4 regions of the Nocardioides panaciterrulae genome follow, and region 2 is predicted to be linked to each of the others. Evidence: riboswitches for the same ligand, from Rfam matches in the RefSeq annotation. Region 2 holds a riboswitch; each other region holds the start of a gene.

Region 1 (7,224 bases), 280 kb from region 2:
AGCTGCGCGGCGGAGCCGCTGCCGTCGCCGACCACGTCGATCTGGTCCACCTCGCCGACCTTGTCCAGTCGCTGCTGGGCGGTGGCCAGGTCGAACGCCGCGAGCGTGGCGCCGGCCAGACTGTCGGTGTCGCCGAACCCGACGATGCCGGCCAGCGTGAAGGACGCCGGACCGCTCTCGAAGTCGACGCGGACGGTGTCCCCGAGCCGGTAGCCGGCCTTGCGGGCGGTGAGTGCGTCGAGGGCCACCTCGTGCGGGCCCGACGGGGCCCGTCCGGCGCGGTAGCTGAAGTCGCCGGCGAGCCGCCGGTCGTGGGCCACGCTGCTGGCCAGGGTCGGGGCACCGCCGGGCTGCACCGGGTCGCCGTGCCGGTCGATCACCAGCGCGTAGCCGCTCACGCCGCCCTCGGCGAGCGCGACGCCCGGCACCGCCGCGACCCGGTCGACCATCGCCTGGTCGAGCGGGCGCCGGCCGCCGGAGAAGTCGACGCCGTCGGTGTGGGAGACCGACCGGACCGTGACGTCGGTGCCCTTCGTCAGCCCGGCGTAGAGCTGGTCGAAGGCCTTGCCCATGGTGTCGGAGAGCACGAACGTGCCCGACACGAAGGCCACGCCGACGGTCACGGCGACGACGGTGAGCAGCAGCCGCAGCTTGTGGGCGAGCAGCGAGCGCAGGGAGTGCTTGACCATCGCGTCACTCACCGAGCCGCTTCATGGTCTCGAGCACCGAGTCACGGGTCGGGGCCTCCAGCCCGTCGACCACCCGGCCGTCGGCCAGGAAGACCACGCGGTCGGCGTACGACGCCGCGACCGGGTCGTGGGTGACCATCACCACGGTCTGGCCCAGGTCGTCGACCGCGGTGCGCAGGAACCGCAGCAGCTCGGTGCTGGTGCGGGAGTCCAGCGCCCCGGTGGGCTCGTCGCCGAAGACCACCTCCGGGCGGGAGGCCAGGGCCCGGGCGACCGCCACCCGCTGCTGCTGGCCGCCGGAGAGCTGGGCCGGGCGGTGGCCGAGGCGGTCGCCGAGCCGGAGCGTGGTCACCACCGTGTCGAACCAGTCGCGGTCGAGGGTGCGGCCGGCGAGGTCCGCGGGCAGGCAGATGTTCTCCTCCGCGGTGAGCGTGGGCAGCAGGTTGAAGGCCTGGAAGACGAACCCGAGCCGGTCGCGGCGCAGGATCGTGCGCTGCTTGTCCGACAGGCTCGCCAGGTCGGTGTCGCCGACGAACGCCTGGCCCGAGGTCAGCGTGTCGAGGCCGGCCACGCAGTGCATCAGCGTGGACTTGCCGGACCCGGAGGGCCCCATGATCGCGGTGAAGGCGCCGGCCGGGAAGTCCACGGTGACGTCGTCGAGGGCGTGCACGACGGCGTCCGGGCCGCCGTCGGCCCCGGCGCCGACGCTGCCGTAGGACTTGCGGGCGTGGCTCACCCGAGCGGCGGGTCGCGCGGACCGCTCGGCGGCGGGTGCGGCCAGGGCGATGTCGGTCATGTGTCTTCCTTCGGGGCGGAGTCGGGTCGGTCGGGGTGCTGTCGGGAGCGGTGCTGGAGCGGGCCCGAGACGGCGGCCGGACGGCCGGGGGAGGCGGCGGGAGGGCTGGTAGGGGTGGTGCTGACCCGCGGTCAGCCCGGACGGTGCCGGTCGAGGAAGCCGTCGAGGGTGAGGTCGAGGCCGTAGTCGAACTCCGCGACGTCGTCGAGGCCGGCCAGCAGCGGCCCGACCTCGGCGACGTGCGGATAGCGGTCGGCCAGGGCGGCGAGGTCCGGCTCGGTCGCGGCGGTGATCGGGTGGCGGGGGAAGTAGCGGCTGAGCTCGACCAGCGCGGTGCCGATCGAGTAGGCGGTCAGCGCCCGGTAGGACCGGGCGACCTCCAGCGGCGGGATGCCGGCCTCCCGCAGCGCCCGGTAGCCGCCCTCGAGGTAGGCCAGCGCCGCGGGCGTGCGCGGGGGGTGCAGGGCGATCAGAGGCACGGCGTACGGGTGGCTCAGCAGCACCCGCCGGGAGGCGCGCATCAGCTCGCGCAGGGCCGTCCGGGGCTCGGCGGCCGGGTCGGGCGGCGGGATCTCGGCGTACACGAGCTGCACCACCTCGTCGAGCAGCGCCTCGTGGCCCTCGACGTAGGTGTAGAGGGTCATCGCCGAGACCCGCAGCTCCGCCGCGACCCGGCGCATCGTGACGCCCTCGACCCCCTCGGCGTCGAGCAGGGCGAGGCCGGCGCGCGCGACGGCGTCCGTGGTCAGCCCGGTGCGCTTCGGCACTGCCCATCCCTCCCGTCGTCGGCCTGTGTGGTCGCGGAGTCGGGAATTTACGGCGTACGAAAACGTTTCCGCCAGCGACTTCCGGACCGGTGCAGACCAGTCCTCATCGTTCCTTCATCCCGGTCGGCGCACTGTGGCGGTTCAACGCAGACGAGAGGTGGCGGCATGTCCTGGGACGGCATCCAGCGTCAGGGGTTCCTGGCGGTCAACGACCTGAGCGCCGACACCCCGGCGCTGCACGGCGTGCTGCGGGGCTACGCGATGTACGGCGTGGTCCTGTTCGCGGTGCTGCTGCTGGCGGGCTGGTGGTTCGCCCGGGGCCGCGGCCCGGTCACGATGGCGTCCGCGCTCTGGGCGCCGCTGGGCATGCTGCTGGCGATCGCGGTCAACCAGCCGCTCGGCCGGCTGGTGCACGAGGCCCGGCCGTACGCCGTGCTCCCGCACGTCCTCGTCCTGGTGCCCCGCAGCCACGACTTCTCCTTCCCCAGCGACCACTCGGTGATGGCCGGCGCGGTGGCCGCCGGGGTGTGGCTGGTGAGCCGGCGGCTCGGGCTGGTGGCCCTCGCCGCCGCCCTGCTGATGGCCTTCGCCCGGGTCTACGTCGGCGCGCACTTCCCTCTCGACGTGGTCGCCGGCCTGCTCGTCGGCGCCGTCGTGGTGCTGGTCGGGCACCGGCTGCTGCTGCCGGTCCTGCGCGCACTGGTGGTGCGCCTGGAGCGGACCCCGCTGCGACCGCTGCTGGCGGCCCGGCCGACTCCCTGACCCCGGGGCGCCGCCCGCCGCCCCGCTGCCCAGGGCGCCCTGCGCCGTCAGGCGCCGAGGAAGCCGCGCACCCGCGGCACCACCTGGTCGGCGAACTCCTCGAAGAAGCCGTGCCGGCCACCGGCCACCAGCTGCAGCTCGGCGCCGGGCACGCGGGCGGCGAGCAGCTCGGCGTTGCGCACCGGCGCCATCAGGTCCGCGTCGCCGTGGGTCACCAGGACCGGTACGCCGACCTCCGGGAGCCGGTCCCAGGCGTCGTGCCGGGCGCTGGCGCGCAGGTGGCCCCGGCGGGCGGCGGCCGACATCGTCGGGTCGCCGAGCAGCGTCGAGCCGTCGTGCGTGGCCAGCCACGCCGGGGTGTACATGAGCTCCAGGAGCGCCCGGCGCACCGCGTCCGGGTCGCGCCGGCTCAGCGAGAGCCGCACCTCCACGCTGCGCTCGACCGCCTCCGGGCCGCCGGGGGAGGTGCAGGCGAGCACCAGCCGCCGGACCCGGGCCGGGTGCTCGACGACCAGCCGCTGCGCCACCCGGCCGCCCATCGAAGTGCCGTAGACCAGGACGTCGTCGTAGCCGAGGTCGTCCAGCACCGCGACCGCGTCCGCGGCGAACGACGAGGTCGTCCACGACGCCGCGTCCGTCTCGTCCGCCCGGGTGTCCCCGGTGCCGCGGTAGTCGAAGGTGACGGTGCGGAACGCGTCGGCGAAGGCCGCGCGCAGCCCGTCCCACCAGCGGTGGGAGTTCGCCTGGCCGGGCAGCAGGAGCAGTGGCGGCGCGGTGTCCGGGCCGAGGAGCTGCCAGGCGAGCTCCGCCCCGTCGTACGTCGTGGTCCGTCCGGTCTGCACGGAGCGACTGTGCCAGACGCAGGGGCCGGACGGTGTGCGGGCCGGACGCTCTGCGGGCCGAGGCGCGAGCCGGCGGTCACCGTCCCCTCCGCCTTACCCCATTCTCGGGACCTTTGTCCCGCGGGCTTGCCCCATCTGGGGGAAGCGGCCTTGGCTGGCGGTGCGGATCTTTCTAGGTTGCAGTGTCCCGTCAACCGGGATGCCCTCCCGGTCACGCCGAGTCCTGTCCGGCCGGGAGGTCCCCTGAACACCGGGACAGGAGCGGGGAACCCACCTTCGAGTCGCGCACCGCGCGGCCCTCGGGGTGAAGCCGTCCGATCTCCGGACCGGACGGCCGGGCACACCTCAGCCCGAACCCGACAGCTAACCCCGAAGGCGTGTGGAGGGTTTCCCGATGCGCTTTCGCATGCTCATGTCCATGATCGTCGCCGCCTTCGCGGCCCTGACCACCGTCGCCGTCGTCGAGACGCCGGCGCACGCGTCCAGCACCGCCACCTGGAACCGCATCGCCCAGTGCGAGTCCAGCGGCAACTGGCACATCAACACCGGCAACGGCTACTACGGCGGCCTGCAGATCAGCCGCAGCACCTGGGCCGGGTACGGCGGGAGGCGGTACGCCGCGCTGCCGAGCCAGGCCACCAAGGCCGAGCAGATCCGGGTCGCCGAGCGGATCCGGCGCGGGCAGGGCTGGGGCGCCTGGCCGGTCTGCTCCCGCCGGGCCGGCGTCCGCTGACCTGACGGCCGGCCGGACGGGTGCCGGCCGGGCGCTCCTCGACCGCCCCGCCGACCCGCGCCGCCGAGCCGCGCCGCCGAGCCGCGTCGGGGCGCGGGGACCCGTGGCACCGGGCCCCCGCGCCCCGACGCTCGTCGGACCATCCGGCCCGCCGGGCGGCCCGGCGGGCGGCTCGGCTCGGGACCTGGTCGGCCCGACCCGGACGGCGCTGCCGGTCAGGCCGCCACGGTCTCCCGGACCCGGTCGATCATCGCCTGCTCGCGCTCGCTGACCCGCACCGCGTGGAAGCCGAGGAAGCCGCCCTCGCGCGCCGCCTCGGCGGCCGCCCGAGCGGCGCCGACCAGCCACTCGCCGAACGCCGCGGACTCCTCGGGCGAGGCCTTGGCCGCGACGATGTCGTGCACCTCCCGCAGCTCGGCGAGCACCAGGTCACCGGTCGGCTGGTCCCCGGTCGGCCGGTAGCCCTTCAGCGGGTTCTGCTTGTGCTGCACCATCTCCTGCACGTCGAGCGCGACCTCGGAGAGCAATTGCTCGCGGCTCGGCGGGCTGGTGGCGCTGTGCATCGTCGCCATCGTCTCCTTGGCGGCCTCGATCGGGCCGCCGGGGTCGGCCAGCGTGATCGCCAGCCCGGCCACCATCGGGGCGCGGACGATGCGCGCCCACTCCTCGGGGTCGAAGTCGCTCTTCGTGGTCACGGCGCAGCCCTCCGTCGGGTCGGTGCGGACCGCTCCACGGTGCCCGACGTACGCCGGCCGCGCCTCACCCCGGGCGGGTGAGGCGTGCGCGGCGCGAGAGGCCGGTCCGCCCGGTCGGCACGGGCGGGGCGGCCCGGCGGTGGGTGAGCCACCGATTCCGCCGCGCGGCCCCGCTCACCCGGCGGCCAGCAGCAGCACCACGTCGGTGAGCGCGATGCCGATCGCGGCGAGGAACGGGCCGCGCCCGCCCCGGGTCAGCGCCAGCACGGCGAGCGCCGCGACCACGGCCAGCGCGACGAGCGACGAGGGCCGGCCGAGGCCGGCCCCGAGCGCGACCACGATCGTGCCGGCGACGAGCACCCCGGTGGCGACGGCGGGCAACCGCCGCGCGCCGATCCGGTGCGGCAGCCCGCGAACTCCGGTGGCTGCGTCGTCGTCGAGGTCGGGGAGCACGTTGAGCAGGTGCGCGCCCACGCCCAGCAGCGCCCCGGCCAGCGGCATCCACCACGGCGGCAGCGCCGGCGGGGCGTCGGCGAGCGAGACGAAGACGACCAGGGCGCCGAAGGCGACGGCGTACGGCGCCCACGACCACGCCGTGGCCTTGAGCCCGGCGTTGTAGAGCCAGCCCGAGCCGACGCAGACCAGGTGCACCAGCCCGGCCGCCCACCCGCAGGCCAGCGAGAGCGGCACGACCGCGACCACCGCGACCGCGCAGGCGACCCGCACCGTCCGGGTCGAGACCTCACCGGCCGCCAGCGGCTTGTCGGTGCGCGCCACCGCCCGGTCCCGGGCCTCGTCGATGAGGTCGTTGGACCAGCCGATCGAGAGCTGGCCGGCGAGCACCGCCGCGACCACGAGCGCGATCCGGGCGGGGCCCAGGCCGTCGGCCACGGCCAGCAGCCCGGCCAGCAGCACCACCGCCAGCGCCGGGCCGGCGTGCGCGGCCCGGAGCAGCGCGGTCACCGCAGGTCCCGCAGCGCCGGCGGCAGCGCCGAGACCGGCTGGGCGCCGGCCGCCAGCGGGTCCGCGGGCAGCTGCCGCACCTGGTCGCGGCACCACGGGCTGACCTCGCGGCTGCCGTCCAGGACGCCCGCGCGGAAGGCGCCCCAGTCGGTCCAGCGAGCCTCGGCGACCTCCTCGGGGTCGGGGGCGAGCGGGTCGGCGGTGGTCGCGACCAGCACCGGGCACATCTCGTTCTCGACCACGCCGTTGGCCATCACCGCGCGGTAGCGGAACCGCGGCAGCAGCAGCCGGACCCCCTCGGCCCGCGCGCCGACCTCGGCCAGCACCCGCCGTCGTACGGCGTTGTGGACGTCCTCGCCCGGGGCCGGATGGCCGCAGACGCTGTTGGTCCACGCGCCCGGCCAGGTCGGCTTGTGCAGCGCCCGCCGGGTCAGCAGCAGCCGGCCCCGGTCGTCGAAGAGGTAGCAGGAGAAGGCCAGGTGCAGCGGGGTGTCGGCGTGGTGCACCCCGGCCTTGGCCGTGCTGCCGATCGCGCGGCCGCCCTCGTCGAGCAGCACCACCAGCTCCACGCCGTCCCCGGCGTCCGGCCCTGGGCTCACCCCTGGGCTCATCCCGGGGCCCATCCCGGCGCTCACGCCGGCCTCGCGAGCTGGTCGACCGCGGCGCCGAAGATCGCCGGGGCCGCCGCGGCCAGCGGCACCAGCCGGCGGCGTACGACGGGGCGCCGGGTCGCCCGCAGCAGCGTGTGGGTGAGCAGCTCGTGGCGCCGGCCGAGCCGGCGCGCGACCGGCTCGTAGCCCCCCGGCCGGCCGGCGGCGATCGCCGCCACCGCCGCCCGGGCCTGGGCGAACCCCAGCGCGAGACCCTCGCCGGTGAGCGCGTCGACGTAGCCGCCGGCGTCGCCGACCAGCAGCACCCGCCCGGCCACCCGGCGGCGCGCCCGCTGCCGCAGCGGGCCGGCGCCACGCACGGCGGTC
Region 2 (7,224 bases):
CGACAACCTGCCGCCCGGGCGACCGGTGGCGCTGCCCGGCCGGGCGCCGCGGCCCCGCGTGCACGTGCCCACGCAGCCGCACGCGAAGGGCGCGGGCGCGCACGTCGTGACCACGCGGATCCCCGCCGCGGTGTGGCGCCAGATGGTGGGCCGGACCTGGCACCCCGGCTGTCCGGTCGGCCGCGCCTCGCTGCGCCTGGTCCGGATGAACTACTGGGACTTCCGGGGCTATCGCCGCCGGGGCGAGCTGGTCGCCAACGCCGACGCGGCGGGGCGGATCGCGGGCGCGCTGGCCGAGATGTACGACGACCGGCTGCCGATCCGCTCGATGTATCGCGAGGACCGCTTCGGCTGGTCGCAGCGGGTCCACGGGGCCGACGACTTCCGGTCGATGGCCGCGGGCAACACCTCCGTGTTCAACTGCCGCGAGGTCGTCAACCGGCCCGGGGTCCGCTCCCCGCACGCCTGGGGGCGCGCCCTGGACCTCAACACCTGGGAGAACCCCTACCGCTCGGCCCGCGGCATCGTGCCCGACACCTGGTGGCAGTCGCACTCGCACCCGCGGGTCGCCTGGCGCTCCAGTCGCCACCAGGTGGTGCAGATCATGGCCCGGCACGGCCTGCGCTGGACCTACGGCCTCGGCGACACCCAGCACTTCGACGCGCCGGCCGGCAACGGCCGCTACGCCGCCCGGCCGGCCGGCTGCCGTGGGGTCTGCGAGTGACGGGCGGGCGGCGATGAGCACCGGCGACTGCGTCTTCTGCGCGATCGCGGCCGGTGAGGTGGCCGCCGAGAAGGTGCTCGAGACCCCGGACCTGGTCGGCTTCCTCGACCAGCGACCGGTCTTCAAGGGGCACGTGCTGCTCGTGCCCCGCGAGCACGTCGTCACCCTGCCGGAGCTCCCGGCCCGGCTGCGCGACCCGTTCCTCGCCGCCGGGCAGCGGCTCGCGACGGCGATGGTCGAGGGGCTCGGCGCCCAGGGCTCGTTCGTGGCGATGAACAACACCGTCAGCCAGTCCGTGCCGCACCTGCACCTGCATGTCGTGCCGCGCACGAAGGGCGACGGGCTGCGCGGCTTCTTCTGGCCCCGGCACAAGTACGCCGACGACGAGGAGCGCGCGGCGTACGCCGGTCGGATCCGGGCGGCGCTGGAGAAGTCCTGACCGGGTTCGCAACCCCGGGACGCCGCCGGGCGTCTCCCCAGAGAACCCCTCGACCTCCCGGAGGACCCGTGCCCCTGCGACTCGCCGCGCGCACCCTGCTCGCCGCCACGACCGTCATCGCCCTCGCCGCCGGCGGATGGGCCGCCGCCGCGACCCCGGGGGGCAGCCCCGCGACCGCCCGGGGCGCCGCCACCGCGCGCGCGGTGCCCACGCCGGGCTCCGGGTGGTTCCTCACCGTGGTCGAGCACGGCCGGCGCAACCGGTACGGCGAGCTCGAGGCGCGACGTCAGCGCCTGGAGCTGGTCAGCCCGGCGGGGGAGCGCACCGGCGTCTACGCGCGGGACCTCGGGCCGCACGGGAGGGGCGCGTTCCTGATCGCCGACTGGTCCGCCGACGGCCGCACCGCGCTGCTGGTGACCAACCCCGGCCTGAAGTCCCAGCACGCCCTGGTCGTCGACGTCGGCACCCGCGTCGTGCGCAACGTGTCGCTCGGCGACTCGGTCGCCTCGGCACTGCTCGACGGCGACGGCGGCCTGCTGCTCACCGGCTACAGCAAGGGCGGGGACCGCGGCGCGCCGCTGTGGCGGCTGCCGCAGGACGGGCAGCGGACCAGGCTGGCGGCCCGGGTGGACGGGCCGGTGCTGCCCTCGCCGGACCACCTGTCCCTGGTCACGGGTACGACGAGCTGGCGGGGCCACGGCCTGCGCGTGCTCGACCGCAACGGCGAGCTGCAGAAGCGGATCGCGACCGGCGCCCACTGCACGCCGGTGCGCTGGTGGGACACCTCGACGGTGGAGGTGCAGTGTGCGCACCGCTCGACCCTCACCCTCTCGCTGGTCGACCTGACCACCGGGTCGGTCACCGCGTTGACCCGTCCGCACGGACGCGACAGCGCCGACCTCGGCGACCTCGACGCCCGCCGGGTGGCCAGTGGCCTCTATCTGCAGGCGTCCGGCCCCTGCGGCTACCTCTTCCTCGCCCGCCAGCGAGACGACGGCTCGGTGGCCGAGGTGCGGGTGCCGCACGCGGTCGGCAACGTGCTGCTCATCGGTGCCGAGGACGACCGGCTGGTCATCGAGCACGCGGCCAGCTGCGACGGCGCGACGCCGCGCGCGGTGCTGGCCCGCTTCGACCCGGCCAGCCACGAGGAGCAGCCGATCGTGAGGCTGGGGCGGCACGCCGACTTCGGCCGGGTGCTCGCCTACGGCGAGCGGCCCGCCTCGTCGTACTGATCACGACCCCCTAGGGTGTGCGGGCAGGCTCGGCCACCGAGAGCCGGCCGCTCACCGGACGAGGAGCACCCATGGGTCGTTACGACGGACGTGTCGCACTGGTCACCGGAGCCGCCCGCGGCATCGGGTTCGGGACCGCCAGCCGGTTCGCCGAGGAGGGTGCCTCGGTCGCCGTCATCGACCTCGACGAGTCCGCCGCGGCCGAGGCCGCCGGGCGGCTGCCGCTGGTCGAGGGTGCGAAGGCCGTCGGCGTCGGCTGTGACGTCAGCGACGCCGGCTCCGCGGACGCCGCCGTGGCGCGCGTGGTCGAGGAGCTCGGCGGCCTGCACGTGCTGGTCAACAACGCCGGCATCACCCGCGACAACCTGCTGTTCAAGATGACCGAGGAGGACTGGGACCTGGTCATGAACGTGCACCTGCGGGGCGCCTTCCTGATGACCCGGGCGGCGCAGAAGGTCTTCGTGGCGCAGAAGTACGGCAAGATCCTCAACCTCTCCAGCGTCTCCGCGCTCGGCAACCGCGGTCAGGCCAACTACTCGGCCGCCAAGATGGGGATCCAGGGCTTCACCCGCACCCTGGGCCTCGAGCTCGGCCCGTTCGGCATCAACGCCAACGCGATCGCCCCCGGCTTCATCGCCACCGAGATGACCGACGCCACCGCCGCCCGGCTGAAGATGGACGTCGAGGAGTTCCGCCGCCTCAACGCCGAGGCGAACCCGGTCAAGCGGGTCGGCGCACCTGAGGACATCGCCGCCGCCGCGGCGTTCCTGTGCAGCGACGAGGCCTCCTACATCACCGGCCAGACGCTCTACGTGGACGGCGGCGCCAAGCTCGGCTGATATGTAGGCCCTGGCTGTCAAGGGCATGGTGAGGCGCCGTTCGGCACTGGTTGTGTCGGCGGCGCCTCGTCTTGGTCCGGTCAGGTCACCTGTCGCAGCGTGTTCGTGTACGACGCGCGGTCAATGCTGATATGCGCGGGTTGGTTACCGCAGGACGATGTTCGGCAGGAGCGTTCCGCGGGTCTGAGGTCGAGCGTCACGAGCGTGGCTCGTGGCTCACAGCCGAATCGCGGGTGGTCTCCTCGCGCTGCTTCGTCAGGTTCGTCGACCGGCCAAGGTCATGGGGGGTCGGGCCTAGTCCAAGGTGGCCAAAGACCAACACCAGCCAGCGAGCTCGCGAGCGATGGCGGTGTTGGCGACGGTGTGCTTCTTGTGGCGGCGGGCGTAGCCGGTCCACCGGTCGTGGAGGCGTTGGTTGCCGGTGTGGGCGCGGATCCGGGCGGCTTCGGGGGCCTGCTCCCAGCGCGAGCGTAGGACGGCGCCGACGACATAGCGGGGCTTGTGGTGCCAGGCTGCTTCGATCAGGAGTCGCCGGGCGTGGCTGTTGCCGGTCTTGGTGATCGCACCAAGTCGGCGTGAGCCGCCCGAGGACTGCTCGGAGGGCACGAGCCCGAGATAGGTGCCGATGCTCGAGCCGGTGAACCGGTGCCAGTCGCCGAGCTCGACAGCGAGCGCGAACCCGGTCAGGGTCGAGATCCCGCGCAGGCAGCACAGACGTCTGGTCACCGCGGCGAACTCACTGTCAGCGGCCATCGCGGCGATCGCCTTGTCGAGCCGGTCGCGGCGAGTCAGGGCGAACTCGACGGCTTCGAGCTCGGCTTCGTAGGCGGCCTGAGTGCCGGCCAGGTCGAACCGGATCCGGTGCAGCCAGGCGTGGTGTTTGCCGGTCCAGGCCGCGCCGCCGTAGTAGACGTGACCGTGTCGCAGGAGCAGCTTCGAGACCCGGTGCCGGGCCCGCATCAGGTCGCCACGGACATCCTCGCGGGCCCGGACCAGATCGCGGGCGGCCTCCTCGGTCACGGTCGGGATCCGGATCGGGGTCAGGTCATCGTTGCGCAGCAACCGCGCCAGCAGCACCGCGTCGCGGGCATCGGTCTTGACCCGCTCACCGGCGGGTCGGTTCAGCTTCGAGGGCGCCGCGACCTGGCAGCGGATCCCAACTGCGTCTAGGGCACGGACCAATCCGAAACCAGTTGGACCGGCCTCGTAGGCCACCGCCACCGGACCCGGCAGTCCCCGCAGCCAGTCAATGACGACCTCGTTGGACGGGACCAGCCGCTCCTTGAAGAACTCTCCGGTCGTGGTGTCGATCGCCGCAGCAGAGATTGATCGGGCGTGCACATCCAGTCCCACACTCGTACGCTCAGTGAACACCGGGGCCTCCTATGCCTGTGGATAGGTCGAGCAGGCCGCTCCTGCCCGACAACCCACGTACATGCATGTGAGAGGCCCCGGCCTGCAACCCCCTCACCCCGAGGCGGTCACGTCATAGCGTCTGACCACCCGGTCGGCCCCCGTCCGACCCCCATGTGGGGGACGGAAGTCCCCCTGATCGGGACTTTCGTCCCCCAGACGGGGGAGCGGCGCTTTTCCCGCGGCTCCGCTTCTGCCTAGTTTGCCTCGTCGCCATTCGCGACCGAGGCCGGGTACGCCGAGTCCTGCCCGCCCGGCCCTCGACCCCCTGATCGCACCAGGGCAGGAGTGGGGGACCCACAGTTCGATGCCGCACCCAGGTGCGGCTCGGGGTGAAGCCGGCGCCGACTTTCTCGGGCAGGCCCGGCGGAGGACCTTTCCACCTCCAACCCGACAGCTCACCTCACAGGCGTGGGAAAGGCCCGACCATGTCCGTACGCCTGCGCGCCCTCCTCGCGCTGCCCGCCATCCTCGCCAGCGTGCTCACCGCCGCGGTCACCACCGACGCAGCCACCGCCCCCGCGGCCAACGCAGCGAGCCACCACCACGGCCACCACCACCGCCACCATGGCCACCACCACGCGCATCACGCGCATCACCACAGCCAGCACGCGTCGCACCACGCCGCCGGCCAGCCCACCAAGATCCTGCACGCCCGCAACATCGCGCTGCAGCACGTGGGTGCGCCGTACAAGTGGGGCGCCGCCGGCCCGCACGCCTTCGACTGCTCCGGGCTGGTCTACTACAGCTACCGCCACGCCGGCCTCTCCGTGCCGCGGACCGCGGCCGAGCAGTCCGGCGTCGCGCGGCACATCCCGCGCAGCCAGATGAAGAGCGGGGACTTCTTGTTCTTCAGCAACGGAAGTGGCGTCTACCACGTCGCGATCTTCCTGCACTGGGCGAACGGGCACGCCGTGATGCTGCAAGCGCCGCGCCCCGGCGAGCGCGTGCAGCGGGCCGTCCCCTGGACCAACAGCTGGTTCGCGGGCACCCTGCGGGGCCGCTGAGCCGGGAGCGGCTGCTACCTTCCAGCCGGTCTGCCGTCCGCCGCGGGCGCGCCTCCTCCGGGGGGCGCGCCCGCGCGGCAGACTGGAAGTCGACTGGATCACTCACACGAAACGGAGCTCGCCCCGTGCGCCGTGCCCCCCTGCCCCTCGCCGTCCTGGTCAGCGCGAGCCTGCTGCTCGCCGGCTGTGGAGGCGGTGACGACGGGAGCCCGTCCTCCGAGAGCTCCTCGCCCGCCGCGCAGAAGGTCGCCGGCGGCGCCACGCTGGACGCCACCTGGCCGCTGACCGGGTTGCCGGTCTCCGGCGACCAGAGCGCCTCGCAGGACCACCCGGTGCTGGTGGCGAAGATGGACAACACCGCGTCCAGCGCCCCGCAGATCGGCCTCGGCAAGGCCGACATGGTCGTCGAGGAGCTCGTCGAGGGCGGCCTGACCCGGCTGGCGGCGTTCTACTACTCGCAGATCCCCGGCACCGTGGGGCCGGTCCGTTCGATGCGCGCCAGCGACGTCGGCATCGTCTCTCCGGTGGACGCCGACGTCGTCACCAGTGGCGCCGCGCCGCGGACGATCGCGCTGATCAAGAACGCGGGCATCCGCTTCTTCGGCGAGGGCACCAAGGGGTTCGCGCGTGACAACAGCCGGCCAGCGCCGTACAACCTCTTCGCGAACCTGAGCGAGGTCGCCTCCACGATCAAGCAGGGCGACAAGCGGCCCGCCGACTACCTGCCCTGGGGCGACGAGAAGGACCTGCCCAAGGGCGTCGCCGCCAAGACCATGGCCGCGCAGTTCTCCGGCGGGCACACCACCGACTGGGTCTACCGCGGAGGCGGCTACATCAACGAGAACACCTACGCCGCGGACGGCGACGAGTTCCCGGCCGACACCGTGCTGGTGCTGCGGGTCCAGGAGGGCGACGCGGGCTACCTCGACCCGGCCGGCAACCACGTCCCCGAGACCAAGCTCGTCGGCAAGGGCGCCGCGATGCTCTTCCACGGCGGCCGGATGGTTCGCGGCACCTGGTCGAAGGACAAGCTGGACAGCCCGCTGCAGCTCTCGACCAAGGGCGGCAAGCTCACCGTCCCGGCCGGGCACACCTGGATCGAGCTGGTCCCCGCGCAGGGCGGGAACGTCACCTTCAAGAAGTGACCCCGTTGCCGTGACCCCGTCGTAGGGACCCCGTGGTCAGGGGCTGGTGGGCAGCGCGGCGCCGTGGTCCACCAGCTCGCGGAACCCGGCGAGGATCACCCCGATCGCGGTCTCGACCCGCGCGGCCGCGGCCACGGGGTCGTCGGCGCTGGAGACCGACTCGCCCGCCGAGGACATCGCCCCGAAGAAGATCCGGGCGAAGGTCTGCACCATCGCGTCGTCGAGGTCCCAGGTGCTCGCGCTCAGGACTCCCTCGACGATGTCGAGGACGTTGGCGAAGGTCGAGCGCTCCTCCTGCTCGCGGTAGCGCTCGTAGCCGAGCACCGAGGGCCCCTCCTGGATCACGATCCGGCGGTAGCGCGGCTCCTGCACGACGCCGAGGAAGGCCCGCAGCCCGGCGCGCGCCTTCTCCCACGGGTCCCGGT
Region 3 (7,224 bases), 420 kb from region 2:
TGGTCCGCAGCGGCAGGTCGACGTCGCGCAGCGCGACGTAGTCGGCGAACCCCTCGACCAGCCAGAGCGGCATGGCGCTGGTGGCGGCGCCGGTGGCCACGTGCACGGCCTCGTGGCTCATCACCACCTGGGCCCCCTGCGGCCGCAGCTCACCGAACACCGCCGGGTTCACGAAGACGTGGACGGGGGCGTCGGTCCGGGTCGAGCCGTCGACCGTGGCGGTGACGGCGGCGATGTTGGCGTACTGCCCGGGGTCCGCGTCGAGCGTGCGGTCCAGCGCCTGCGCGGAGGCCGGCACCTCGACCACGAGCCCGGACCGCCACCGGGGCAGCACGCGGCGCACGACCGTGAGCGCGGTGCGGGCCCGGCGGGCGTAGGCGTCGGCCTCGCCGGCGGGACCGGCCACGAGCACGAGGGTGGCCGGGCTGCGGCGCACCTGGACGGGGCCGCTGAGCCACAGCGGCGTGCGGTGGTCGCCGCCACCGACGCCGGCGATCGTCACCTCCGGTCCGTGCGCCACGAACCGCACGGTGGTCTCCGCGTGCGCGGGCGTGCGATCGAATCCGGCGAACCGCCAGGTGGCCGCCACCGAGGCCGACCAGCCGCCGCCCGGGGCGACGCCGCCCTCCTCGTCGACGTAGCGCAGCGTGAAGTCCTCGACGTGCAGCCGGCGGGCGTTGGCGACGACGCCGCCCAGCAGCCGGGCGGCGGCCTGGTCGCCCGTCGGGGCGAGCGCGCGCGCCGCCGCGGGGTGCCCGCGGTCCACTGCTCGCTCCAGCCGGTGGAGGGCGTCCGCGGCGGCCGCCGGCTGCGCCCGGGCCGCCTCGTGCCGGCTCGGTTGCGCCACGTAGGGCTGCCGGTCGAGCACGGCCCAGGCCACCAGGCCGACCACGACCAGCACGGACAGCGAAAGGCCGGCCACCCACCAGCGTGGGCGACCGGCCTTCGCGCGAGCGGGATCAGCCAGGACGGACCGCACCGACGTACGGCATGGAGTGCAGGCTGGTCACCTTCACACCGACGCTGGGGTTCTCGGCGTTCACGATCATGCCGTTGCCGATGTACATGCCGACGTGGCTGATCGGCTGGTAGTAGAAGACCAGGTCGCCCGGCTGCAGCTCGCTCTCCGAGACATGCGGGCCCGAGCTGTACTGGGCGCTGGAGGAGTGCGGCAGCGAGACGCCGGCCTGCGCCCACGCCACCATGGTCAGGCCCGAGCAGTCCCAGGCGCTCGGCCCGGCGGCGCCGTAGACGTAGGCCTCACCGACCTGCGCCATCGCGAAGCTGACCGCGGCACCCGCCCGTCCGGAGGCGGGGACGGAGGTCGTGGCGACCGGGGTGCGCACGGTGCTGCTGCGGGAGACCATCCGCTCGCGCTGCTGGGCCTTGAGCTTGCCGAGCAGCGAACGCGCCTCGGCGAGCTTCTCGTCGACGGTCGACTTCTCCTGGGCGAGCTGGTGCTCGACGTCGGCGAGCTGCGCGGCCCGCTTCTGCGTCGCGGAGCTGCGGATCTGCAGGGCCCTCACCTGCGTCGAGTAGTCCTCGAAGAGCTGGCCCTGCAGGTCGTTGAACGCCGACATGGTCGAGAGCTGGGCCAGGAACTGGCTCGGGTCCTTGGAGACGACGACCTGGCCGACCGCGCCGATGCTCTGGCCCTCGTACTGGCGTACGACGGAGTCCTGGACCTGCTGCTGGACGGCCGAGAGCCGATCGTCCTGGCGCTTCTGGTCGGACTTCAGCGAGGCCAGGTCCTTGCGGATGTCCTGCAGCTGGAGCTTGGCGTCGTTGTACCGCTCCGAGGCCTGCTCGGCCTGGTGGTAGAGGGTGTCGACCCGGGCCTGGACGTTGTCGATGCTGGGCTTGTTGGGCTGCGCCTGGGCAGAGGTGGCGGGGATGATCCCCACGACCGCGGCGAGGGCCAGTCCGGACAGCGCGGCGCCCACGGGGCGTGCGGTGATTCGCTTCCGACCGTTCATGTGAGCGGGCGGTCTCCCTTGCGTGTCGTACGCCTACCGGGTGAGCTGACGGGTTCGGGCACGACTCGCCCTACACCCGCTCCTCGACGGCCCCCGTGCCATCGCCTTGCGGGTGATTCACCCCAGGTGGGTTGGTTCCCCGGCTCCCGGGCCTCCGAGCAGGTCCGGGACTAAGCGCGGCGCCCGCGCGGATCCGGTCTGATCCACGTTCACGGGCACCTGAGCGCCACAGATTAGTGGTCCGGACACCCCTGCAACAAACCGCCCCCTGCATGTCGGGGACTTTTCCCGTCACTCCGAGACCTCCGACCCCACAGGTCACACAGACCACGTCTGTCACGCGGACTCGATGTGGGTCCCGTCCAGGGGCTGGACCATCCGCAGCGGCGGCACGAGCCCGGAGCCGGCCAGCACGTCGAGGGCCCGGCGCTCGTCGTCGTCGAAGGTCAGCTCGGGCGGGGGCCCGAGCAGCACGGTCACCACGCAGTCGTGGCAGGCCAGCCCGCGCACGGCGCAGCTGTCGCAGTCGATTCTCGTCGTCATGTCCGGGACCCTCGCAGCGACCACCGACACCCCGGGGCCGACAGGGCGCCGTACGGCGTGTCGCGAGCACCGGACCGGCCCGGATCGGGGCTCAGCTGAGCAGCTCGACCAGCGCGCCCGACGCGAAGGGCCGGGCCCCGGCCCGGGCCACGTCCGAGGCCACCTGCTGGTCGCTGCTGACGACCACGACCACCCGGCCCGCCGGCTCCGCGGCGACGAGGTCACGGATCACGTCGTCGGCGATCACCCCCTCCGGGCTGAAGACGACCTTCACGCCGCGCGGGGCCGGCGCGGCGGTGCGTGCCGTGGCGGCGGCCGCGTCGAACACCACCGTGGTCTCCACGCCCAGCCGGGCGACGAGCGGCGCGAGGCCGGCCACCAGGCGGCCGCGCTGGGCCTCGAGCGGGGCGGTCGGCCAGGCGGTCTTGCTCACGTTGTAGCCGTCGACGACCAGGCGGGCCCGCGGGAGCGCCAGGACCCGCTCCAGCCTGGAGGAGTTGGCCGAGGGCGCCGACACGGACCCACCCGCCCGCTCGCCGGCCGCGCGGGCCAGCCCCGCCTCGAGGCGGTCGCCCGGCGCGCCGTCGACGCTCGGCAGCGCGAGCTCGCGCCGCAGCCCCGAGGCGGCGTCGATGACCGTGTCCAGCAACAGCCGCGCCCGCAGCGTCACCTCGTCGCGCTCGGACCTCGCGGCGCGCCTGCCGGCGACGACCTCGGCCTCGAGCTGGTCGATCCGCTCGCGCAGCCGCCGCAGCTCCTTGTCCTGCACGGCCGCCTGGGCGGCGGCCCGGGTCCGGGCCTGCTCGGCCTCGTGCTCGTAGCCGGCGGCGGCCTCCCGCGTGGCCCGCTCGGCGGCGCGGGACTCGCCCAGCTTGCGGCGCAGCGAGGCGTTCTCGGCCTTGTACTCCTCGACCTGGGCCCGGCTGCGCTGGCGCAGGTCGCGCAGCGCCTGCTCGGCCTCGGCGAGCCGGTCCCGCAGCCGGACCGCCTCCCCGGTGTCCCTCGAGGCAGCCTCGTGGCGCGTGCGGATCTCCTCGGTGCGGGCCGCGACCAGCTGCTCCCACCCCTCCGGACGGACCAGCCACGCGAGCGCCGCCACCTCGGCCGGGTCGCCCTCGGCGTCCCCGGCGACCAGCGCGGCGGCCTCGTGGGACGACCGGGCCGCGACCTGGGTGCCGATCCGCTCGCGCAGGTCCTCGTCGCCGTCGAGGGCGTCGGTGATCGCGGTGGCGCCGAGCCGGGTCCGGCGCTGCGGCGCGAAGCCCGCCACCCGGCGCAGCGCCGGCGGGAGCCGGACGACCTGGGGCAGCACCTCGGCCGTCAGCGCCACGACCCGCACGCGCACGGCGTCGGGCAGCTCGCCGAGGGCGAGCGGGGGCTGGGACACGGCGGTCACGAGGGCTCCATGGGTCGGGTGCGGCACGGGTGTTCGTGCTCTCACTTGCACCCTAGTCCGCGCGGCACACCCGGGTTGTCGGCGCTCGGCTCTAGCGTCACGGGCATGAGCAGCGCCGTTCAGGGTGCGCCCTCGCAGTGGGAGGCGCAACGCAGTTTCGACGAGTTGGGGCGCCCGCTGCGGGAGACGACGTTCTGCGTCGTGGACCTCGAGACGACCGGCGGCTCGGCCCAGGCCGGGTCGATGATCACCGAGATCGGTGCGGTCAAGGTGCGGGGCGGCGAGGTCCTCGGCGAGTTCCAGACCCTGGTGAACCCGCACACCGAGATCCCGGCCTTCATCGCCGTGCTCACCGGCATCAGCAACACGATGGTGGCCGACGCACCCTCGATCGAGACCGCGCTGCCCGCGCTGCTCGAGTTCGCGGCCGGCTGCGTGCTGGTCGCGCACAACGCGCCGTTCGACGTGGGCTTCCTCAAGCACTTCGCCGAGCAGCAGGGACGCCCCTGGCCGCGCTTCGAGGTGCTCGACACCGCCCGGCTGGCGCGCCGCGTGATCACCCGCGACGACGCGCCCAACTGCAAGCTCTCCTCGCTCGCCCGGGTCTTCAACGCCTCGACCACGCCCAACCACCGGGCGCTCTCCGACGCCAGGGCGACCGTGGACGTCCTGCACGGGCTGATGGAGCGGCTCGGCGCGCTCGGCGTGCACACCCTCGAGGAGCTGCAGACCTTCTCCTCCCGGGTCACCACCGCGCAGCGTCGCAAGCGTCACCTGGCCGAGGGGCTCCCCCACGCGCCGGGCGTCTACCTCTTCCGCGACGACCGGTCGCGGGTGCTCTACGTCGGCACCTCCCGTGACCTGCGCACCCGGGTCCGGTCCTACTTCACCGCCTCGGAGACCCGCTCGCGGATGGGCGAGATGGTCGGCCTGGCCTCGGCGGTCGACGGCCTGGAGTGCGCGACCGCGCTCGAGGCCGAGGTCCGCGAGCTGCGCCTCATCGCCGAGCACAAGCCGAAGTACAACCGCCGCTCGCGCTACCCGGAGAAGGTGCACTTCCTCAAGCTGACCCGCGAGCCGTGGCCCCGGCTGTCGCTGGTCCGGCGCGTGCTGGACGACCAGGCCGACTACCTCGGCCCGTTCTCCTCCAAGAAGTCCGCGGAGAAGTGCCTCGCGGCCCTGCACGACACCTTCCCCGTGCGGCAGTGCTCCGAGCGGCTGTCGCGGGAGCCCTCCCGGTCGCCGTGCGTGCTGGCCGAGATGGGCCGGTGCCTCTCCCCCTGCGACGGCAGCGTCGACGAGACGACGTACGCCGCGGTCGTGCGCCAGCTGCGCGACTCCCTGCTGCGACGCCCCGACGAGGTCGTGACGGCCATCAACGCGCGGATGGCCACGCTCGCCGCCGACGAGCGCTTCGAGGAGGCCGGTGCGCACCGCGACCGGCTGGCGGCGTTCGTGCGGGCCGCGGCGCGCACCCAGCGGCTCTCCGCGCTCACCCGGTGCCCCGAGGTCGTCGCCGCCCGGCGCGAGGACGACGGCCGCTGGTCGGTCCACGTGGTGCGGCACGGCCGGCTCGCCGCGGCCGGCACCATCCCGCCCGGGGCCGACGCCCACCAGTACGTCGCGGAGCTGCGCGCCTCCGCCGAGACGGTCCGGGCGGCCCCCGGGCCGGTGCCGGCGGCGAGCGCCGAGGAGACCGAGAAGATCCTGCGCTGGCTGGAGTCGCCGGGCATCCGCCTGGTCGAGGTCGACGGCGAGTGGACCTGCCCCGTCGCCGGCGCCACCCGGCACCTGGCGATCCACGACGCGGTCAACCAGTCGCGGCTCTCCCTGGTGCCGTTCGAGGATCGGCGCGGGCTGACCCCCGTGCACCGGCCCGCGCGGTGACCCGATGTCCTAGCCTGTGGTCGTGATCACCGCCATCGTCTTCGTCAAGGCCGACGTCGCCCGCATCCCCGAGGTCGCCGAGGCGATCGCCGCCCTCGACGGCATCAGCGAGGTCTACTCGGTGACCGGCCAGATCGACCTGATCGCGCTCGTGCGGGTGCGCAACCACGACGACGTCGCCGGCGTCGTCGCCGACCGGCTCAACAAGGTCCCCGGCGTCACCTCGACCGAGACCCACATCGCGTTCCGCGCCTACTCCCGCCACGATCTGGAGTCCGCGTTCTCCCTCGGGCTCGACTAGCGCCCGTCGCAGCCCCGGCGCGGGGGCTCACGCGGAGCCGGCGCGGGGCCGGCGGTCAGGAGGCCGACGAGGCGGCCACCCACCGCTCGAGGGTGGCCTGCGCGGCGCCGGAGTCCACCGCCTCGTTCGCTCGGGCCAGTCCCGCGTCGAGCGCCTGGCCGACCGGCTCGGACGGCGCGTCGTGGACCGCCAGCGCTGCGGCCGCGTTGAGCAGCACCGCGTCACGCACGGGCCCGCGCTCGCCGGCCAGGACCCGCCGCACCACCTCGGCGTTGTAGGCCGGCTCACCGCCCCGCAGCGCCTCCAGGGAGGACAGCGACAGGCCGTGGTCGCGCGGGTCGATGGTCGTGCGCTCGATCTCCCCCGCGCGCACGGTCCACACCGAGGACGTGGTCGTGGTGGTGAGCTCGTCGAGGCCGTCGTCGCCGCGGAACACCCAGGCGTCCACTCCCCGGCGGGCGAACACCCCGGCCATGACCGGCGCCATCCGTAGGTCCGCGCAGCCGATGGCCTGCGCCTGGGGCCGCGCGGGGTTCACCAGCGGGCCGAGGAAGTTGAAGGTCGTGCCGATGCCCAGCTCGCGCCGCGGCACCGCCGTGTGGCGCATGCCCGGGTGGAAGACCGCGGAGAAGCAGAACGTGATGCCGGCCTCCTCGGCCACCGCCCCCACGCGGTGCACCGGCAGGTCCAGCCGGATCCCGAGCTCCTCCAGCACGTCGGCGGAGCCGGACTTGGAGGAGGCGGAGCGGTTGCCGTGCTTGACCACCCGGGCGCCGGCGCCCGCGGCGACGATCGCGGCCATCGTCGAGATGTTCACCGACATGGAGCGGTCCGCGCCGGTGCCGACGATGTCGAGCAGGCGTCCGGGCACGCTCAGCGGCTGGCAGGCGGCATACATCGCCTCGGTGAGCCCGGTGACCTCCTCGGTCGTCTCACCCTTGGCGCGCAGCGCCACCGCGAAGCCGGCGACCTGCACCGGGGTGGCCTCGCCGGCCACGATCTCGCCCATGGCCCAGGCCGTCTGCTCGGAGGTCAGGTCGGTCCCCGCGACCAGGGCGCTGAGCACCTCCGGCCAGGTCGTCGTCACCGTCATCGCCGCGCTCAGGTGCCGGCCGGCACCC
Region 4 (7,224 bases), 1.1 Mb from region 2:
GCCGCGCTGGTCCTGCCCGGGCCGGGTCTGCTCGCGATCTTCGCCGGCCTGGTGCTGCTCTCCCAGCAGTACGAATGGGCCGAGCGGCGCCTCGAGCCGGTCAAGGCCAAGGCGCTGAGGGGTGCCGCCGAGAGCGTCGAGACCTGGCCGCGGATCGTGGTCTCCACCGCGATCGCGCTGGCGCTGGTCGCGGCCGGGGTGCTGTGGACCGTGCGTCCCGCGGCGCCGGCGTGGTGGCCGGTCGACGAGCGGTGGTGGCTGGCCGGCGGCTGGCCCACCGGGCTCACCGAGATCGTCTCGGGCCTGTTCGCCCTCGGGATGATCGTCTACAGCTACCGCCGGTTCCACGGCCGCGACGACGCCCCCGCGGAGTCCGAGAGCGCCGAGGCCTGACCCGGCCGACCGGCGCTCGGAGGCGGGCGGGTCAGAAGCCGATCGGCAGCCCGGCGTAGTTCTCGGCCAGTCCGGTGGCGCCGGCCTCGCTGGAGGCGACCCAGCGGAGCTGGGAGAGCTGCAGCTGGGCGTCGAACGGGTCGCCGCTGGTGTGCAGCATCGAGGTCATCCACCACGAGAAGTGGGTGCAGCGCCAGACCCGGCGCAGCGCGGTCTCGGCGTACGCCTCGGCCGGCCGCCGGTCGCCGTCGACCAGCCACGCGGCCAGCGCCGGCGCGAGCAGGCCGACGTCGGCGACCGCGAGGTTGAGCCCCTTGGCCCCGGTGGGCGGCACGATGTGGCCGGCGTCGCCGGCCAGGAAGAGGCGTCCGTGCCGCATCGGGGTCTGCACGAAGGACCGCATCGGCAGCACGCTCTTCTCGGTCACCGGGCCCGGGGTCAGCTGCCAGCCGTCCTGGCCGTGCCCGAGCCGGGTGGCCAGCGCCTCCCAGATCCGGTCGTCGGACCAGTCGTCGACGTCGGTGCCGTTCGGCACTTGCAGGTAGAGCCGCGAGACCGTCGAGGACCGCATCGAGTGCATCGCGAAGCCGTCCGGGTGCCAGGCGTAGATCAGCTCGTCGGTGGAGGGCGCGACGTCGGCCAGGATCCCGAGCCAGGAGTAGGGGTAGGTCTTCTCCCAGGTACGCCGGGCCGCCTCCGGCACCGCCGCGCGGCTCGGCCCGAACGAGCCGTCGCAGCCGACGACCACCTCCGCCGCGACCCGGCGGGCCCGGCCCGCGCGGTCGGTGAAGGTCACCGACGGGTGGTCGCTCTCGAGGTCGTGCAGCGCGGTGTCGCCGATCTCGTAGTGGACCCGCTGGCCGGCGGCGGTGCGGGCCGCGACCAGGTCCTTCTGCACCTCGGTCTGGCCGTAGACGTGCACGGTGCGGCCGGTCAGGGCGACGAAGTCGAGGTGGTGCCGCTCCTCGGGCCACTGCAGGTAGATGCCGCGGTGCTCCTGGGCCTCCCGGTCCAGCCGGCCGGCGAGCCCGGCCTCGCGGAGCAGGTCGACGGTGGACTGCTCCAGGATGCCGGCGCGGATCCGGCTGGCGACGTACTCCTCCGAGCGGGACTCGAGCACGACCGACTCCACACCGCGCTGGGCCAGCAGGTGGGCGAGCAGCATGCCCGACGGACCGGCTCCGATGATCGCGACGCGGGTGCGCTCCTCGAGGACAGGGGATGGGGTCATGGGGTGAAGTGAAGCGGCCCACGTCCGGTCGCGCCCACCCGTTGCTTCCACTGGACGGAAGTCAGGAGACCACGGCCCACGTGGTCCGGCGCGGCAGCCAGTAGCGCACGGTGGTGCCGGGGGACCCGGCCTCCAGCCGCAGCCAGCCGCCGCCGACCGCGGCCCGGTCCCGCATGGTCCGCACCCCCCGGTGGCCGGGGCTGGGCCGCTCCACCTCGGGCAGGCCGACCCCGTCGTCGCTGATCGCCACCTCGACGCCCCGGGGCCCGGCGCAGAGCACGACCCGCACCTCCCCGGCCCGGGCGTGCTTGCGGACGTTGGCCAGGGCCTCCTGCGCGATCCGCAGCGCCGTGGTCACCACCTCGTCGCCGAGCCCCGCGGCCCCGGCCCCGGCCCCGTCGCCGTCGCCGTCGCCGTCGCCGGCCCCGTCGCCATCGGCGGCCCCGTCGGCGACCTCGACCGAGAACCGGGTGGCGGTGCCGTCCAGCGCGTGGGCCGCGGCGTCGCGGAGCAGCTCGGCCAGGTCGGAGCCGGGCGGCACCGGCTCGAGGTCGAAGAGCAGGTGCCGCAGCCCGGCGGTCACCGAGGCGTTCAGCGCCTGCAGCTGGGTGACGGTGGGCTCGAGGTCGGGTGCGTCCTGGCGCACCCGGCGCAGCAGCAGCCCGAGCCGGAGGTCCATCGCGGCCAGCGACTGGACGGAGTCGTCGTGCACGTCGGCCGCGATCCGGGCCCGCTCCTCCTCCTGGGCGACCACCAGCCGCTGCAGGAGCTGGCTGCGCTGCAGCGCCGAGCGCACGAGCCGGGTCCGGGCGTCGAGCACCTCGAGGGCGTAGGAGACGTTGTCGGCGACCTGCACGAGCAGCGCGCGCATCCGGTCGTCGAAGACCTGCGGGTGCGCCGACCAGAGCGTGAACGCCGCCATCGTGCGCCCGTCGCGGCGCAGCGGCAGCGTGGCCAGCCCGCGGACGCCGAACCGGGCGGCGTGCCGGTGCCAGGGGGCCAGCTGCGGGTCGTGCAGGTAGTCGTCGTGGAACGAGGTCACGCCTTCGCGCAGCGCCAGGGCCGTGGGCCCCTGGCCGGTCGGCTGGTCGGGGTCGGTGGTGACCTGCAGGCCCTCGACGTACTCGTCGATCGCGCCGGCGCGGGCCAGGGTGCGCACGGTCCAGCCCTTGCCCCGGCAGGCGATCCAGGCGCCGAGGAAGCCGCTCTCCTCGACCGCGGTGCGGCACACCTCCGGGAACAGGTCCGCCACGTCGGGGGCCCGGATGATCGCCTCGTTGACCCGCGCCAGGGCGAGGTAGGCGCGGTTGGCGGCCCGGACCCGCTGCTCACCGCGGACCCGCTCGGTGACGTCGGTGGCCGAGACCAGCCACCACGGGCCGGTGGTGGTCGCCAGGAGGGTCAGCCGGACCTCCACGTGCACGACCTCCGCGCCGCGCCGGAGCGTGGCCGCGGCGGTCCCGGCCGGGCTGCCGGGCCGGCCGGCCGTGGTGGCCGCCTCCAGCCCGGCGGTCCCGAGCGGGACGCCGGCCTCGTCGGCCAGCAGCGTGTCCAGGGGGAGGCCGACCAGCTCATCCGCGCGGCGACCCAGCAGCCGGAGGGCGCTGGCATTGGCGTAGTCGACGAGGCCGGCCTCGTCGACGCCGAGGACCGCGTCGGGTGCCCCGTCGAGCAGCGCGCGCATCGCCTCGGGCGGCACCTGGCGTGGCAGCGCGGCGGACATCGGTCGCTCCCGTGGTTCCTGGGTCCCCGGACGCTGCTCACAGTACGACGGGCGCGGGGGCGAGGGGCGACAACGCCACCAGCCGGCGCAGCGCCTCGGTCGCGCCGGGGGCGGCGAGCACCACCTCGCCGGCCGCGGCGCGGGCGACCAGGTCGGGCAGCCGGTCGCCGAGGCTGCCCTTGGCGAGGAAGCCGACCGCGCCGGCGCGCAGCATGGCGAGGATCGCCGTGGTGCCGTGCTGGGCCGAGACGGCGACCACCAGCGGACGGTGACCGTCCCCGGTGGTGAGCGCCCGGACGGCCGTGGGGCCGCCGCCGGGCATCCGGACGTCGACCAGGGCCAGGTCCGGCGCCGTCTCGGCGACCAGGGCGAGCAGCTGCGCGCCGGTGCCGGCCGCGCCGACGACGTCGAACCGGGGATCGGCCGCGAGCACGTCGACCAGGGCGTCGGTGAAGACGGGGTCGTCGTCGGCGACGACGACGCGGATCGCGCGCATGGGGCCTGCCCCCCTTCTCCGTCCCCGCCATCATCACCGGGACCGGACGGGACGGGAGCGGCCGCGCGCACCAGTCCGTCTAGTACCTTCGCACTAGCAGCGGTCGAGCAGGCGGCCGCCGGTGAGGGGGAGCACGCGTGACGGGGCACGACGATCCGGCGGCGTCGCTGGTGGCGCGGACCTGGACCTTCACGCCCGAGAGCCACCCCACGCGGGAGTCGCTGGACGAGATGCTCGACGCGCTGCTGCCCTCGATCGAGTGCCTGCCGGGGTTCCGCGGGTGCACGGTCCTGGTGGACCGCGAGGACGGCTCGATCCACGCGACGGTGTTCTGGGCGGACGACGCGGCCATGCGGGCCGCCCTGGACCGCGAGTCCAACGCCGCCCGCGGCGCCCTGGTGCTCACCGGCAGCAGTGAGTCGCGCACGGCCGTGCACGACGTGCTGGTCAACCGTCCGGCGCCGGCCGTCGTAGACCGCGAGCTCGGCGCGGACCGCTGGTGAGCGACCCCGTGACCCACCCGACGAGCGACCCCGTGAGCGGCCCCGTGAACGGTGCCGTGGGTGACGCGGTCGACGGCGGTGGGCCCGCCGCCGCGCCGATCCGGGTGCTGGTCGTCGACGACCACGACGTGCTGGCCAGCAGCCTGGCCGCGGTGCTGGACCAGGAGCCCGACCTGCTCAGCGTGGGCGTCGCGGCCACGCTGGAGCGGGCGCGGGCACTGATCCGCACCGCCGCTCCCGACGTGGTGCTGCTCGACCACCGGCTGCCGGACGGGGACGGGGTCGCCGCGATCGGGGAGCTGCTCGCGCTGCGCAGCGGGCTGCGGGTCGTGGTGCTCACCGCCAGCTCGGCCGACCACGTGCTGGTGGCCGCGATCGAGGCCGGCGCGGCCGGCTTCCTGTCCAAGACCCGCAGCCTGGCCGAGGTGACCGCCGCGGTGCGTGCCGCGGCCTCCGGAGAGGCGGTGATCTCCCCGGAGCTGCTGGCCCGGCTGCTGCCCCGGCTGCAGCGCGACGGCCGGCCGCCCCACGAGGCGCTCACCGGCCGCGAACGCGAGGTGCTGGGGCTGGTGGCCGGCGGGCTGACCAACGCCGCGATCGCCGAGCAGCTGGTGGTCAGCGTGCACACGGTGCGCAACCACGTCGCGAACCTCTCGGCCAAGCTCGGCGCGCACTCCAAGCTCGAGGCGCTCTCGATCGCCGTGCGCGAGGGGCTGCTGCCGGACCGCTGACCCGGCCTCGGGGCGAGGCCCGGCGGAGGCGAGCGTGTCGACCGTCACGGCCCCCGGGGCGCCCGCGCATTTGGCGATCCCGGCGATCCCCTGCCTATCGTCTGCGGGTTTGCAAGTGAACAGCCGGCCCCGGGTACGCCGAGTCCTGCCCGCCCGTGGCGCCGGTCCGTGCGGTGACCCTGTGGTCGCCGTCGACACACGGGCAGGAGTGGGGGAACCAGCGTTCCACGCGGTCCCCGACCGCTCGGGGTGAAGCCACCGACCCGTGGCCGGGCACCTTCCTCGCCCGAACCCGACAGCTCACCTCACAGGCGTGGGAAGGGAGAACCGCATGTCCAACTCCATGCCGACGCTGCTGCGCGCCTCCGCACGCTGGGGAGCCCGGGCCCTGACCAGCGGCGCCCTCGCCATGGGTGTCCTCGCCACGGCTCCGATGACCACCGACGCGCACGCTGCCACCAGTCACCACCACCGCACGATCGCGCACCGGGTCGGCCACGCCACCCGCGTCGCGGTCCGCCAGAAGGGTGACCCCTACAAGTACGGCGCCGCCGGCCCGAGCCGCTTCGACTGCTCCGGGCTGACCTACTTCAGCTTCCGCAAGGCGGGCTTCAAGCACATCCCGCGGACCTCCTCGGCGCAGGCCAGGTGGGCCCACCACATCAAGAAGAGCAAGGCCCGTCGCGGCGACCTGGTCTTCTTCAGGAACAGCCACGGCGTCTACCACGTCGGTGTCTTCGCGGGACGCCGTCACGGCGCGAAGTACGTGCTGCACGCGCCGTACTCGGGGGCCCGGGTGCGCCGCGAGAGGATCTGGACCAGCCACTGGTTCGCGGGCGCCGTGCCGCGCTGAGCGGGAGCGACGCCCGGCGTCGGCCGCAGTCCGTCAACCCAGGCTGCGGCCGACGCCCTGGGCGGCCACCTGCAGCGCGGCGACCAGCCGGGGCCGGTCCTTCTTCAGGCTGGGCACCACGATCCCGAGCGCGGCGACCACCTCCTCGTCCTGCCGGATCGGCACCGCGACCGAGCAGGCGCCCAGGCTCATCTCCTCCACCGTGGTGGCATAGCCCTCGCGCAGCACCCGGGCCAGCTGGCGGCGCAGGAGCCCGGGCTGGGTCACGGTGTACGGCGTGACCCGGGTCAGCCGGGCCAGCGCCTGCTCCTGCACCGGCGCCGGGGCGTGGGCGAGCAGCACCTTGCCGACGCCGGTCGCGTGCAGCGGCAGCCGCGAGCCGATCCGGCTCACCACCGGCACCGAGGCGTGGCCGGACAGCCGGTCCAGGTAGAGCACCTCGACCCGGTCCCGCACGGCCAGGTGCACGGTGGCCAGGGTGGTGCCGTAGAGGTCGTGGAGGAACGGCGAGGCCACCTGGCGCAGGCCGGTCTGCACCGGCGCCAGCAGCCCGAGGTCCCACAGCCGCCGGCCCACGACGTACTCCCCGGAGCCGGTCCGCGCCAGCGCCCCCCAGGCGACCAGCTCGGCGACCAGCCGATGCGCGGTCGCGACCGGCAGCCCGGCCCGACCGGCCAGCTGGCTGAGCGTGAGCCGGCGATGCCGCTCGTCGAAGGCGCCGAGCAGCGCCAGCGCCCGCGAGGTCACGCTGGCGCCGGGACTGCCACTGTTGCCGGCCACCCGCCCAGTCTTCCACTGGACGGAACTTGGGGCTCGGTTGCCGGGCCTTGCGACCCGTACGGTCTGCGACGTGACCGACAACCGTGCCTCCTCCGACGCGGCCGCCACGACCCAGGCCGAGGTCACCGAGGAGATCCAGCAGATCGCCAAGGCCTACGAGGGCGGGCGCGACGGCGGGCCGACGGACGGCGTCGAGACCCAGCCGCGGCTCGACTACCCGCCGTACCGCTCCAGCGTGCTGCGCCACCCGACCAAGGACCTCCACCACGCCGACCCCGAGGGCATCGAGCTGTGGTCGCCGGTCTTCGGCCAGGCCGACGTCGACCCGCTCGAGGCCGACCTGACGATCCAGCGCCGCGGCGAGCCGGTCGGCGAGCGGATGGTCGTGACCGGCCGGGTGCTGGACGGCGAGGGCCGGCCGGTGCGCCACCAGCTCGTCGAGATCTGGCAGGCCAACGCGGGCGGGCGCTACATCCACAAGCGCGACCAGCACCCCGCCGCGATCGACCCGAAC

What was found. A riboswitch is a leader RNA that binds a small molecule or an ion and turns the genes downstream of it on or off. The one in region 2 is predicted to bind cyclic di-AMP.
Region 1: it holds a riboswitch for cyclic di-AMP, as region 2 does, so the genes downstream of both, BJZ21_RS15405 (transglycosylase family protein) here and BJZ21_RS20635 (C40 family peptidase) in region 2, are expected to answer to the same signal.
Region 3: it holds a riboswitch for cyclic di-AMP, as region 2 does, so the genes downstream of both, BJZ21_RS12005 (C40 family peptidase) here and BJZ21_RS20635 (C40 family peptidase) in region 2, are expected to answer to the same signal.
Region 4: it holds a riboswitch for cyclic di-AMP, as region 2 does, so the genes downstream of both, BJZ21_RS19435 (C40 family peptidase) here and BJZ21_RS20635 (C40 family peptidase) in region 2, are expected to answer to the same signal.

The regions. Positions count from the first base shown of each region.
Region 1 is NZ_JACCBG010000001.1:3,237,449-3,244,672, reverse strand. Features, by position in the region: gene BJZ21_RS15430 (FtsX-like permease family protein) at 1-701, opposite strand, end outside; gene BJZ21_RS15425 (ABC transporter ATP-binding protein) at 694-1,485, opposite strand; gene BJZ21_RS15420 (TetR/AcrR family transcriptional regulator C-terminal domain-containing protein) at 1,617-2,252, opposite strand; gene BJZ21_RS15415 (phosphatase PAP2 family protein) at 2,418-3,014, shown strand; gene BJZ21_RS15410 (alpha/beta fold hydrolase) at 3,062-3,856, opposite strand; cyclic di-AMP (ydaO/yuaA leader) riboswitch at 4,095-4,248, shown strand; gene BJZ21_RS15405 (transglycosylase family protein) at 4,251-4,589, shown strand; gene BJZ21_RS15400 (hypothetical protein) at 4,805-5,284, opposite strand; gene BJZ21_RS15395 (UbiA family prenyltransferase) at 5,459-6,247, opposite strand; gene idi (isopentenyl-diphosphate Delta-isomerase) at 6,244-6,846, opposite strand; gene BJZ21_RS15385 (FAD-dependent monooxygenase) at 6,879-7,224, opposite strand, start outside.
Region 2 is NZ_JACCBG010000001.1:2,956,039-2,963,262, reverse strand. Features, by position in the region: gene BJZ21_RS14120 (M15 family metallopeptidase) at 1-724, shown strand, start outside; gene BJZ21_RS14115 (HIT family protein) at 738-1,163, shown strand; gene BJZ21_RS14110 (hypothetical protein) at 1,232-2,395, shown strand; gene BJZ21_RS14105 (SDR family NAD(P)-dependent oxidoreductase) at 2,467-3,234, shown strand; gene BJZ21_RS14100 (IS110 family RNA-guided transposase) at 3,529-4,587, opposite strand; cyclic di-AMP (ydaO/yuaA leader) riboswitch at 4,915-5,057, shown strand; gene BJZ21_RS20635 (C40 family peptidase) at 5,076-5,654, shown strand; gene BJZ21_RS14090 (DUF3048 domain-containing protein) at 5,780-6,799, shown strand; gene BJZ21_RS14085 (TetR/AcrR family transcriptional regulator) at 6,836-7,224, opposite strand, start outside.
Region 3 is NZ_JACCBG010000001.1:2,531,919-2,539,142, forward strand. Features, by position in the region: gene BJZ21_RS12000 (hypothetical protein) at 1-922, opposite strand, end outside; gene BJZ21_RS12005 (C40 family peptidase) at 960-1,943, opposite strand; cyclic di-AMP (ydaO/yuaA leader) riboswitch at 2,005-2,153, opposite strand; gene BJZ21_RS12010 (hypothetical protein) at 2,313-2,519, opposite strand; gene BJZ21_RS21770 (NYN domain-containing protein) at 2,611-3,915, opposite strand; gene BJZ21_RS12020 (DEDD exonuclease domain-containing protein) at 4,021-5,802, shown strand; gene BJZ21_RS12025 (Lrp/AsnC ligand binding domain-containing protein) at 5,825-6,103, shown strand; gene trpD (anthranilate phosphoribosyltransferase) at 6,159-7,196, opposite strand; gene BJZ21_RS12035 (Rv3143 family two-component system response regulator) at 7,205-7,224, opposite strand, start outside.
Region 4 is NZ_JACCBG010000001.1:4,076,678-4,083,901, reverse strand. Features, by position in the region: gene BJZ21_RS19465 (PGPGW domain-containing protein) at 1-393, shown strand, start outside; gene BJZ21_RS19460 (4-hydroxybenzoate 3-monooxygenase) at 425-1,624, opposite strand; gene BJZ21_RS19455 (sensor histidine kinase) at 1,686-3,347, opposite strand; gene BJZ21_RS19450 (response regulator) at 3,385-3,843, opposite strand; gene BJZ21_RS19445 (hypothetical protein) at 3,981-4,346, shown strand; gene BJZ21_RS19440 (response regulator) at 4,379-5,077, shown strand; cyclic di-AMP (ydaO/yuaA leader) riboswitch at 5,254-5,407, shown strand; gene BJZ21_RS19435 (C40 family peptidase) at 5,409-5,930, shown strand; gene BJZ21_RS19430 (IclR family transcriptional regulator domain-containing protein) at 5,964-6,710, opposite strand; gene pcaH (protocatechuate 3,4-dioxygenase subunit beta) at 6,781-7,224, shown strand, end outside.